Regions from separate parts of the Pediococcus damnosus genome, predicted to be linked through region 2. Evidence: predicted binding sites of a transcription regulator. Region 2 holds the regulator's gene; the other holds the start of a gene.
What was found. Region 2 encodes LexA, which represses DNA repair genes until DNA is damaged. Its sites were predicted from a motif close to CNAACANNTGTTNG; they were not measured.
Positions count from the first base shown of each region.

Region 1: a site for LexA is predicted at 1,694-1,707, ahead of dinB (DNA polymerase IV). Genes of this name have one in related genera too.

Region 1 covers NZ_CP012294.1:577,450-581,874, reverse strand. The annotation lists gene zwf (glucose-6-phosphate dehydrogenase) at 130-1,623, shown strand; gene dinB (DNA polymerase IV) at 1,879-2,937, shown strand; gene ADU73_RS02790 (ISLre2 family transposase) at 3,051-4,406, shown strand.
Region 2 covers NZ_CP012294.1:2,117,316-2,121,740, forward strand. The annotation lists gene ADU73_RS09935 (DUF896 domain-containing protein) at 1-173, opposite strand, end outside; gene ADU73_RS09940 (ISLre2 family transposase) at 362-1,729, shown strand; gene lexA (transcriptional repressor LexA) at 1,869-2,498, shown strand; gene ADU73_RS09950 (glycerate kinase) at 2,542-3,666, opposite strand; gene ADU73_RS09955 (hypothetical protein) at 3,682-3,924, opposite strand; gene ADU73_RS09960 (hypothetical protein) at 4,094-4,425, shown strand, end outside.

The DNA of each region.
Region 1 (4,425 bases), 590 kb from region 2:
TCAGTTAAATTTAAAGGATTGAGACATTTTTTGTTTCAAATCTTTTTTTTTAGGGTTAAAAAGTTGTGTATTCAAAACGAAAGTTTCATAATTAAAGCGGACTTATATTGTGAAAGAGAGGCAAATGAAATGACACAACAAGCGTTGTTTATAATTTTTGGAGGAACAGGTGATTTGGCCTATCGCAAATTATATCCTTCATTATTTCGTTTGTATGAAAAAGGCTATTTAAAGGATGATTTTGCCGTAATTGGAACAGCACGTCGTCCTTGGACTAACGATCATTATCATGAGGTTGTGATGAATGCCATTGCAGATGATGGTCATGAGTCCGATCGAACAAATAGTGAGATCACACGAAAATTTGCGAGTCATTTCTGTTATCAATCGCATAATGTCAATGATACGGAACACTATGTGGCGTTACGAAAATTAGCTGATAAATTAGATGAAAAATATAAACTTAATGGCAACCGAATTTATTATTTGGCCATGGCACCGAGATTCTTTGGAACCATTGCTGGCCATTTAAAATCAGAAAAGTTAATTACTGATCATGGCTATAATCGGTTAATTATTGAAAAACCATTTGGCCGTGACTTTGAAACTGCTAAAGAACTTAATGATGATATTTCCGCCGCTTTTTCTGAAGATCAAATTTATCGAATTGATCATTATTTGGGGAAGGAAGCCATTCAAAGTATTGCGGCTTTGAGGTTTGGAAACCAAGTGATTGAATCGCTTTGGAACAAGGAACATATCGATAATATTCAAATTACCTTAGCGGAATCATTAGGTGTCGAGGAGCGGGCTGGCTATTACGAAACGGCTGGTGCGTTGCGAGACATGGTGCAAAACCATATTCTGCAAATTGTGTCATTACTTACCATGCAAAAGCCTAGTGAATACACAGCAAAAGAACTACGTGATCGCAAAGTAGAGGCCCTTCAAAATATTAAAGTTTATTCAGCCAAAGAAGCTTCAAAGAACTTTGTTCGCGGTCAATACGGTGAAGATGCTGAACATGAGCAATTGGATTACCGACATGAAGAGGGAACCGATGAGCATTCACAGATTGAAACGTTTGTGGCCGGAAAATTGGAAACTACAAATGGTAATTTAACCGGTGTTCCTATTTACATTAGAACTGGAAAACGGCTTGCCCGAAAATCTACGCAAATTAATGTAGTTTTTAAGGATACAACGGATAATATTTTTACAGCAACAGGTGAGCAGGATACCAAACTTGAACAAAATGTCCTAACTCTTTATGTTGAACCAGATCAAGGGTATCAATTAGATCTAAATGTAAAAAATGGTAGTCAAGGCTATGGAATTATGCCAATTCATTTAGAATATCATAAGACATCTGCTGAAAAAGCAAAAGTTCCGGAAGCATATGAAAAACTAATTCATGATGCCTTAGATGGTAATCGAACCAACTTTGCCCATTGGCATGAAGTAGCACAAGCTTGGCGGATTGTTGATGTTGTTAGACAAAATTGGGATAGTCAAAAGACTGATTTCCCGAATTATGTAAGTGGTACAATGGGGCCTAAAGCTGCCCAAGAATTATTGACCCGTGATCATCGTGATTGGGTATTTGGGGCAACCAAACATTAAATGAAATAATTGGAGCGGTTAATTGACAATTTGTTGATTAGTCGCTTTTTGAATTTATTTTGCTTGTTTTCAAACATACGTTCGATTAAACTGAAAAGAGATTAAGAAATCGTTACGTCATTTAATTTTATAAAATGATATTAAAAGTAATTTTTAGAAGTGGTATGAATCCAGGTGATAAAGTTGTCCCAAGCTCAAAATGAAGATATTCTTCCTATTAACATAAATACATCAAGAAAGATCATTCATGTTGATATGGATGCTTTTTACGCTTCAATCGAAGAACGTGAACGACCAGGGCTCAAAAAAAAGCCCCTTATTATCGCGAAAGATCCACGTAGAACGGGTGGAAAAGGAGTTGTCGCTACTGCAAACTATATGGCACGGCAGTCGGGTGTTCATTCAGCAATGAGTGCGCAAAAAGCTTTAGAACTATGTCCTAAGGCTTTCTTTCAGACACCAAATTTTACGTTATATCGAGCGGTATCAGATCAAATCCATAAAATCTTTCATGAGTATACTGAAAAAATTGAACCAGTCGCGTTTGATGAAGCATATCTGGATATTACAGACAATAAAAAACATATTGAAAGTGCGGTGGAAGTGGCCCATCAAATTCAAAGTGAAATATTTGCAAAAACTAACTTAACTTGTTCTACTGGCATCTCTTACAATAAGTTTTTGGCCAAGTTGGCTTCTGAGTATCAAAAGCCAATCGGTGTTGCCGTTGTTTTGCCTGAGGATGTGCGTGAATTTTTAGATAAATTACCAATTGAAAAATTTCGCGGAGTTGGTAAAAAGACCGTTCCTAAAATGTACGATTTAAAGATTTTTAATGGAGCAGATCTCTATCAAAAAAGTGAACTGTATTTGATTCATCATTTTGGAAGATTTGGAGATGTCTTGTATCATCATGTGCGTGGAGCAGATGATCGGCCCGTTGAATATTTGCGAGAACGAAAATCGATTGGTAAAGAAAGTACTTATAATCCTAATTTAACAACGGATTCTGAGGCAGAACAGGCGCTGACCATATTAGCAAAAAATGTGGCGCTTGCTATGAAACAAAGACAAAAGCATGGTAAAACTTTAGTTCTCAAGGTGAGATATGCAGATTTTGAAACGATTACCAAAAGACAAACTTTAACTGAATTTATTGAGAATAGCGAGGAAGCTTATCTTTTTTATGCACAACAACTTTTTGATGAATTTGGTGATAGTAAGCGGGGAATCAGATTATTAGGAATTACAATGACAAATCTGGCTAGTATTAACTTTGAAAACATTACGTTACCGTTATTTAAATCAGATTAATTGTTAGTGTAAAGTTTTAGTAGGAAAGTGAAAAAAAGTCTTTTCAAAACAAGAGAAGACCGTTAATCTTCTAATTAGGTATAGCAGCCAAAAATTAGGAGGTAACGGTCTTCATGTCTCAAATATTAACAGAAATCATGACAGTTTTAAAGGATAGTAATAATTTATTTGATGCGGAACAGAATTTAATGATGCAGTGTCAGACGTTGATTGCCACTGCCTTAGGCCAGGCGTTAGAAGATCTTGATGATCTTCTAATTGGCGAAACAGAATACCAAGAAATTGTGGGCAAGCGCGAAAGAACTTTGAATTTTATGTGTGGGGCCGTGACTTTCAAACGCCGGTTAGTGAAACTAACTGATAAAAAATATGTATTTCCTTTAGATCGTTATTTGCAGTTAATTCCACGAAGTAGATTTTCACCCTTAATGGTCGAAAAGGTTGCCAAGCTAGCTTCACATAGTGTTTTACGGACAACAGCTTTGGCTGTTAACCTTTTAACCCCACTTTCTATCAGTCATCAGAAAGTTGGTCAACTTTATCAAACAGCAGGTACGCAATGTGAAAAGCAGCGTGAAGAAACCACGTTAGTAACTGTAGCAAAGAAACGTCAAGTTCCTTATTTATATCTAGAAGGTGATGCCTTTTGTGTCGCCATAAAGGCTAAACACCACCATAAGAATATCTTCGTGCACCGACTTCAATTAACGGAAGGCATTACCCAAAATGGCCAGCGCCGACAGACGCTAAACCGGCATGTGTTTACAGGATTAAACCGCCGAGTAGTTTTTAAGCAAGCACAAGATTATTTAAGTCAAAACTATGATTTACAACACACTACGGTGATCACCGGTAGCGATAATGGCAGTGGTTATGAACCATCCTGCTTTGATGAATTAGCAATTGGGGCAAAAAAACATGAACATTTTTTAGATTGTTATCACTTGAATCGAAAAATTCGTAAGCGATTAAGCATGATGCCTAAGAAACTACAAAATATGTTATTTCAGGCTGTTCATAATTGGGATAGTGACCAAATTCAGGTTATTCTTGATACTTGTGAATCAATAGCTAGCGATACAGATAGTCTTGAGTCAATTCAACTTTTACGGCGTTATTTGAAGCGTAATTGGAATTACTTAAAACCAGCTGTTGAGCGCAGCTTAACGGCTGAAAATGTGTGCTTGGGTGGTTGTGAAAGTAACCATCGTCGTTTTACGTACCGATTAAAGCATCAAGGTCGTTCTTGGAGTATACCTGGCTTAAAAGCAATGGTCAATGTGATTACGAGTGAAATTAATGGTCAACTGGAAGCGGCAATGTTAAATGTCCCCGCCGCCTCACCAATAAACGTCAAACCAGTTAACATATCTGCAAGTCATTTTCTTAAGCAACCCTTTACGCAACATCAAGGAATCAAGCATGGTAGTCTTCACCTAGATGCAGCAACCAGTAAGTGCTATGGGTAATTTGGTGAAGATTATTTCG
Region 2 (4,425 bases):
TGCATCATTTCAACTTGACTTTTAAAACCTTCTCTAAATCGTTTTAAATATCTCTGACGCAGGTCTTTACGTTCAATGATTTCTAAATCTGTTAAGCCATCACTCTTGGCTTTATGGGCTAATTCATTAATCCTTTTAATTAATTTTTGAAATTCTTCATCTTTTTCTGCCAATTTTTTCACTCCCGATTTGTTTACCAATGATTTTACACTGTTATTGATTTTTTTTCAAAAAATGTTAGTGTAAGGTTTTCCTAGATGGTCAATAAAATTCTAGGAATATTCATTTTGAGTTGAATATATAGAAAAAGACCTGTAGCCTTTTAATCGACGAAGATTAAAGGAAGGGATACAGGTCTTTCATGTATATTTTAGCAGATTTTATTGAATCATTGGGAAATTTAGACAGTTTATTTGATTTAGAGGAGCAGGTAATTCTTCATCTTAGGAAGTCATTCCAGCTGGTTGTAGCTGAATATCTGAGGCAATTAGATGAAACACTCGTTCCATCAATTCCGGCAGAAAATACATTCATTAATCGACAGGCCAGAACAATTGAGTTTATGTTTGGCGCCGTGAATTTTGAAAGAAGATGTTATCTTCGACCCAATGGAAGTTATTACTTCCCGTTGGATGAACAACTTCAGTTGGAAGAAAGAAAAAGAATTTCACCTTATTTTAAAAGTGTCGTTGCCAAAATTGGGCAAACGACAACGATGAGAAATACGGCCGCAATGATCAATCTGGCAAGTCAGACGGATATTAGTGCCTGGTCAGTAGACCGAATTATCAGAGACATGGCAGATACCGTGAAGACAGAAGAAAAATCGTCCGAAGAGAAACTAGTTAAGAAACGAAAAGTTGAAAACTTAGTGGTTGAAGGCGATGCCTTTGAGATACACAAAATTAATCGACGAAGACAAGACGTCCACCATTACATTGTTTTTGAATCAGGATTAGATGGAACAAGATCAAACAAAGTTGAGTTTGTTGGTATCAATCAAAAAAAGGTTCAAAAACGAGTAACTGACTACATTGAGAAGTATTATAAAATCAGTGAAATGACCGTGTTTACAGCAAGTGATGGTGGCCCAGGGTATAACCCGAAAAGTATGCGAGAAATAGTTCCGAGTGCTCAAAGAGTTGAATTTACTATCGATCGGTATCACTTTGTCAAAAAGATTAAACAAACCTTTGGTTTATTTAATCCATTGGTTGATAAGGCCGTTAAGAGCGTTAGCCTGTATGATCAGAATCAGTTAAACGTTATTTTAGATACATTTGAGTCGCAAATTAAAACTGATAAGGAACTTGAGAGCCTAAGGGTCCTAAGACAATATTTGGCAAGAAATTGGCAGTTTATAAAGTCTCCACACGATCGTGGCTTCATGAGGGTCGGCAAATTGGGATCCGTTGAAAGCTCACACAGAGCGTACACGTATCGAATGAAAAAGCAAGGCAAAGTATGGTCCGAAAAGGGCCTTGAGGCTATGTTGAAATTAATTGAAGCTCGGGTAAACGGTAAGCTAGATAAATACTTACGTGGTGGTTTAAGAAAGTTACAAGAGCTAACGATTGAGATCGCTACGGAATCATTGAAGACGTTGAGTTCAGCTCAGCTGAGCAACAAGCACCATTCTAAGCATATTGGAGTTCTTTCAGGTAAAATACCAGTTGATGCCCCAACAAGTAGCCCTATCGGAGCAATGGCAAAAATATTTTCAAACTAATTATTGTGTATAAATATTTGGTTGATTATAAGGCACCTAGGAAAACTTGACACATACCAAAAAATTGAACCCGAACGTTTGTTTGAATACTGTAATTGCATATGGTAAAATGAGAACAAGAAAATGCGAGGTGCTCACAATGTCAAAAACATCTGAAAGTAAGCAATTTGCTGTGCTTAGATACATATATGATAAAGTAAACGAAAAAGGATATCCACCAACTGTGCGTGAGATTGGTGAGGCAGTTTCCCTCTCCTCTACTTCTACTGTCCATGGCCATATTGAAAGATTACAAAAAAAGGGACTTTTACAAAAAGACCCTACCAAACCACGTGCTTTAGAAATTACACCTGCGGGTTTAGAGGAATTAGGTGTTAGTGCCACCCCTAATAAAATTCCGATCTTAGGAACTGTCACTGCTGGTGCACCAATTTTAGCCGTTGAAGAAGCAACTGACTTTTTTCCACTTCCTCCTGATTTTGAACACGAGGATGGTGATTTATTCATGTTGAATATTCGTGGAGAAAGCATGATTCAGGCTGGAATTTTAAATGGTGATCAAGTTATTGTTCGTAAACAAAGCTCTGCAGATAACGGTGATATTGTCATTGCCATGACAGAAGAAAATGAGGCCACTTGCAAACGGTTCTTCAAAGAAACTGATCATATTCGCTTACAACCCGAAAATGATACCATGGCTCCAATTATTTTAGATAACGTTAGTATCCTTGGCCGTGTAGTTGGCTTATATCGGGATAAGATTTATTAAACATAAAGGTTCAGTGGATGAAATGCCTTGAACCTTTTTTTATTTACAAATAATTGCTAGTCAACCATTCACTCAAGTGATAAATATTTTCAGAGCCCATGTCGAGAGTTTGTTTGGCTAGTGGTTGCCCGTCATTAATGCTTTTAACCAATTTGATATTTGCAGGTAATTCACCTAAATCAGGTGCAATTCTACCTGCTAAAACAATAACTTTACATTCTGGATTGAGTTTCAAACAGGCTTCGGCAAGTCCAAACGGTACCTTTCCATTTCTGGATTGCGTATCAAATGATCCCTCACCAGTAATTAAATAATCAGCATTCACAACTTTTTCTTTAAAATCAAGTAATTTTAGAATGCTGTCTATACCTGATGTTAATTGCGCACCAAAAAATGTTTTTAAGCCATAACTTAGCCCTCCGGCACCTCCAGTTCCCCAATCGGAAGCAAAATCTTTACCCAAATCTCGTTGAACAACCAGTGACAGATGGTGGAGATTTTCTTCAAGAACCTTTTTATCATCTGAAGAGGCCCCTTTTTGTGTACCAAAAACATTAGTTGCTCCATCCGGTCCTAAAAGCGGATTAGCCACATCATTTAAAACAATTAGTGGGACTGAAATGACCTTTTTCGTGGGTGCAACAATTGTTTCAAGTTCACTCAACCCGCCGTTTCCTAAATCAATAGACTTCCCGGCTTTATTCAAAAACTGAAAACCTAGCGCCATTGCCATCCCGGCTCCACCATCATTGGTGGCACTGCCACCGACACCTAAATAAATTTTCTTTGGTCGATGGGCCAAACTTGCCTGGAGTAATTGGCCCGTTCCAAATGTTGTAGCTCTAAATGGATTAAGTTCAGCACCTTTTAAATGTTCTATGCCACTGGCAGATGCCATATCAATTACCGCCACTTTGGCTTTGTCTTCGGTTAGCCCAAGTTCTGCCTTAATTGGTCGTCCAATCGCATCAGTGACTTCAACAGAATAACGATTACCTTTAAAATGGTCCATCAACACTGTCATTGTTCCTTCACCACCATCCGCCATTGGTAAAGAAACCGTCTTAATTTTTGGATCGACCTTTTTCAATCCTGCCACAATACTTTCAGTAGCCTTTTTTGCAGTCATGCTATTTTTAAATGAATCCGGAGCGACAATAACTTTCATATTTAAGCCTTCATTTCATTGTTCATCTCGTTCGTCTAAATCTACGCGCACACGCTGGATGCGCTTACAATTCTTTATATCTACAACTGTATTATACTGAATTAAAGAAGCCTTGTGTCGGTCTCGGTAATTAATTTGTAAAACTTCAATTACAAGCTTTGTACTCAAAACATTGATTATTTTTCCAACAAATGGATGATCCAAATCATCACAGTTTGTACATCTGACTAACATTCCAATCTTAAATTCAGACAGCATTTAATCACCGCCAATCATTAGTATATTAATATGATAACAATTAGAAACATTAAAAAGCAATTAAGAACCTTAAGATTCCTTATTTTCACGATTGTACTTTAACTTTTTTTGAGCGATAATATAAGAAAGTATCCGTAAGGGAGAGTAATTTATGTTATTTTTGTTCATTATGGCAATATTTGCACTTGTTTTATCCATTCTTAGGCTGTCCATGGTTATCCAAAATGGTGAACGACTAGTTTCGCCGATTCTGCTTACCGTGGTCTGTATAGGACTGATTATTTTTAGTGGTATTAATTTACCATTTTGGCATAATTCAAAATCTAACCGTTCAGCTAGTTCCAGTTCTACAGAATTAGTTTCAAAATCTTCAAAAAATCTTAATGGTAGTTTTTCTAATGCTGGTGAAAAAGTGTTTCCAGGAGATGCCAACAAAAGAAAAAATGCAGCTCAGTCTGTTAAAGCTGATAACATTCTTAAATCTCTTCAAAAAAATTATAA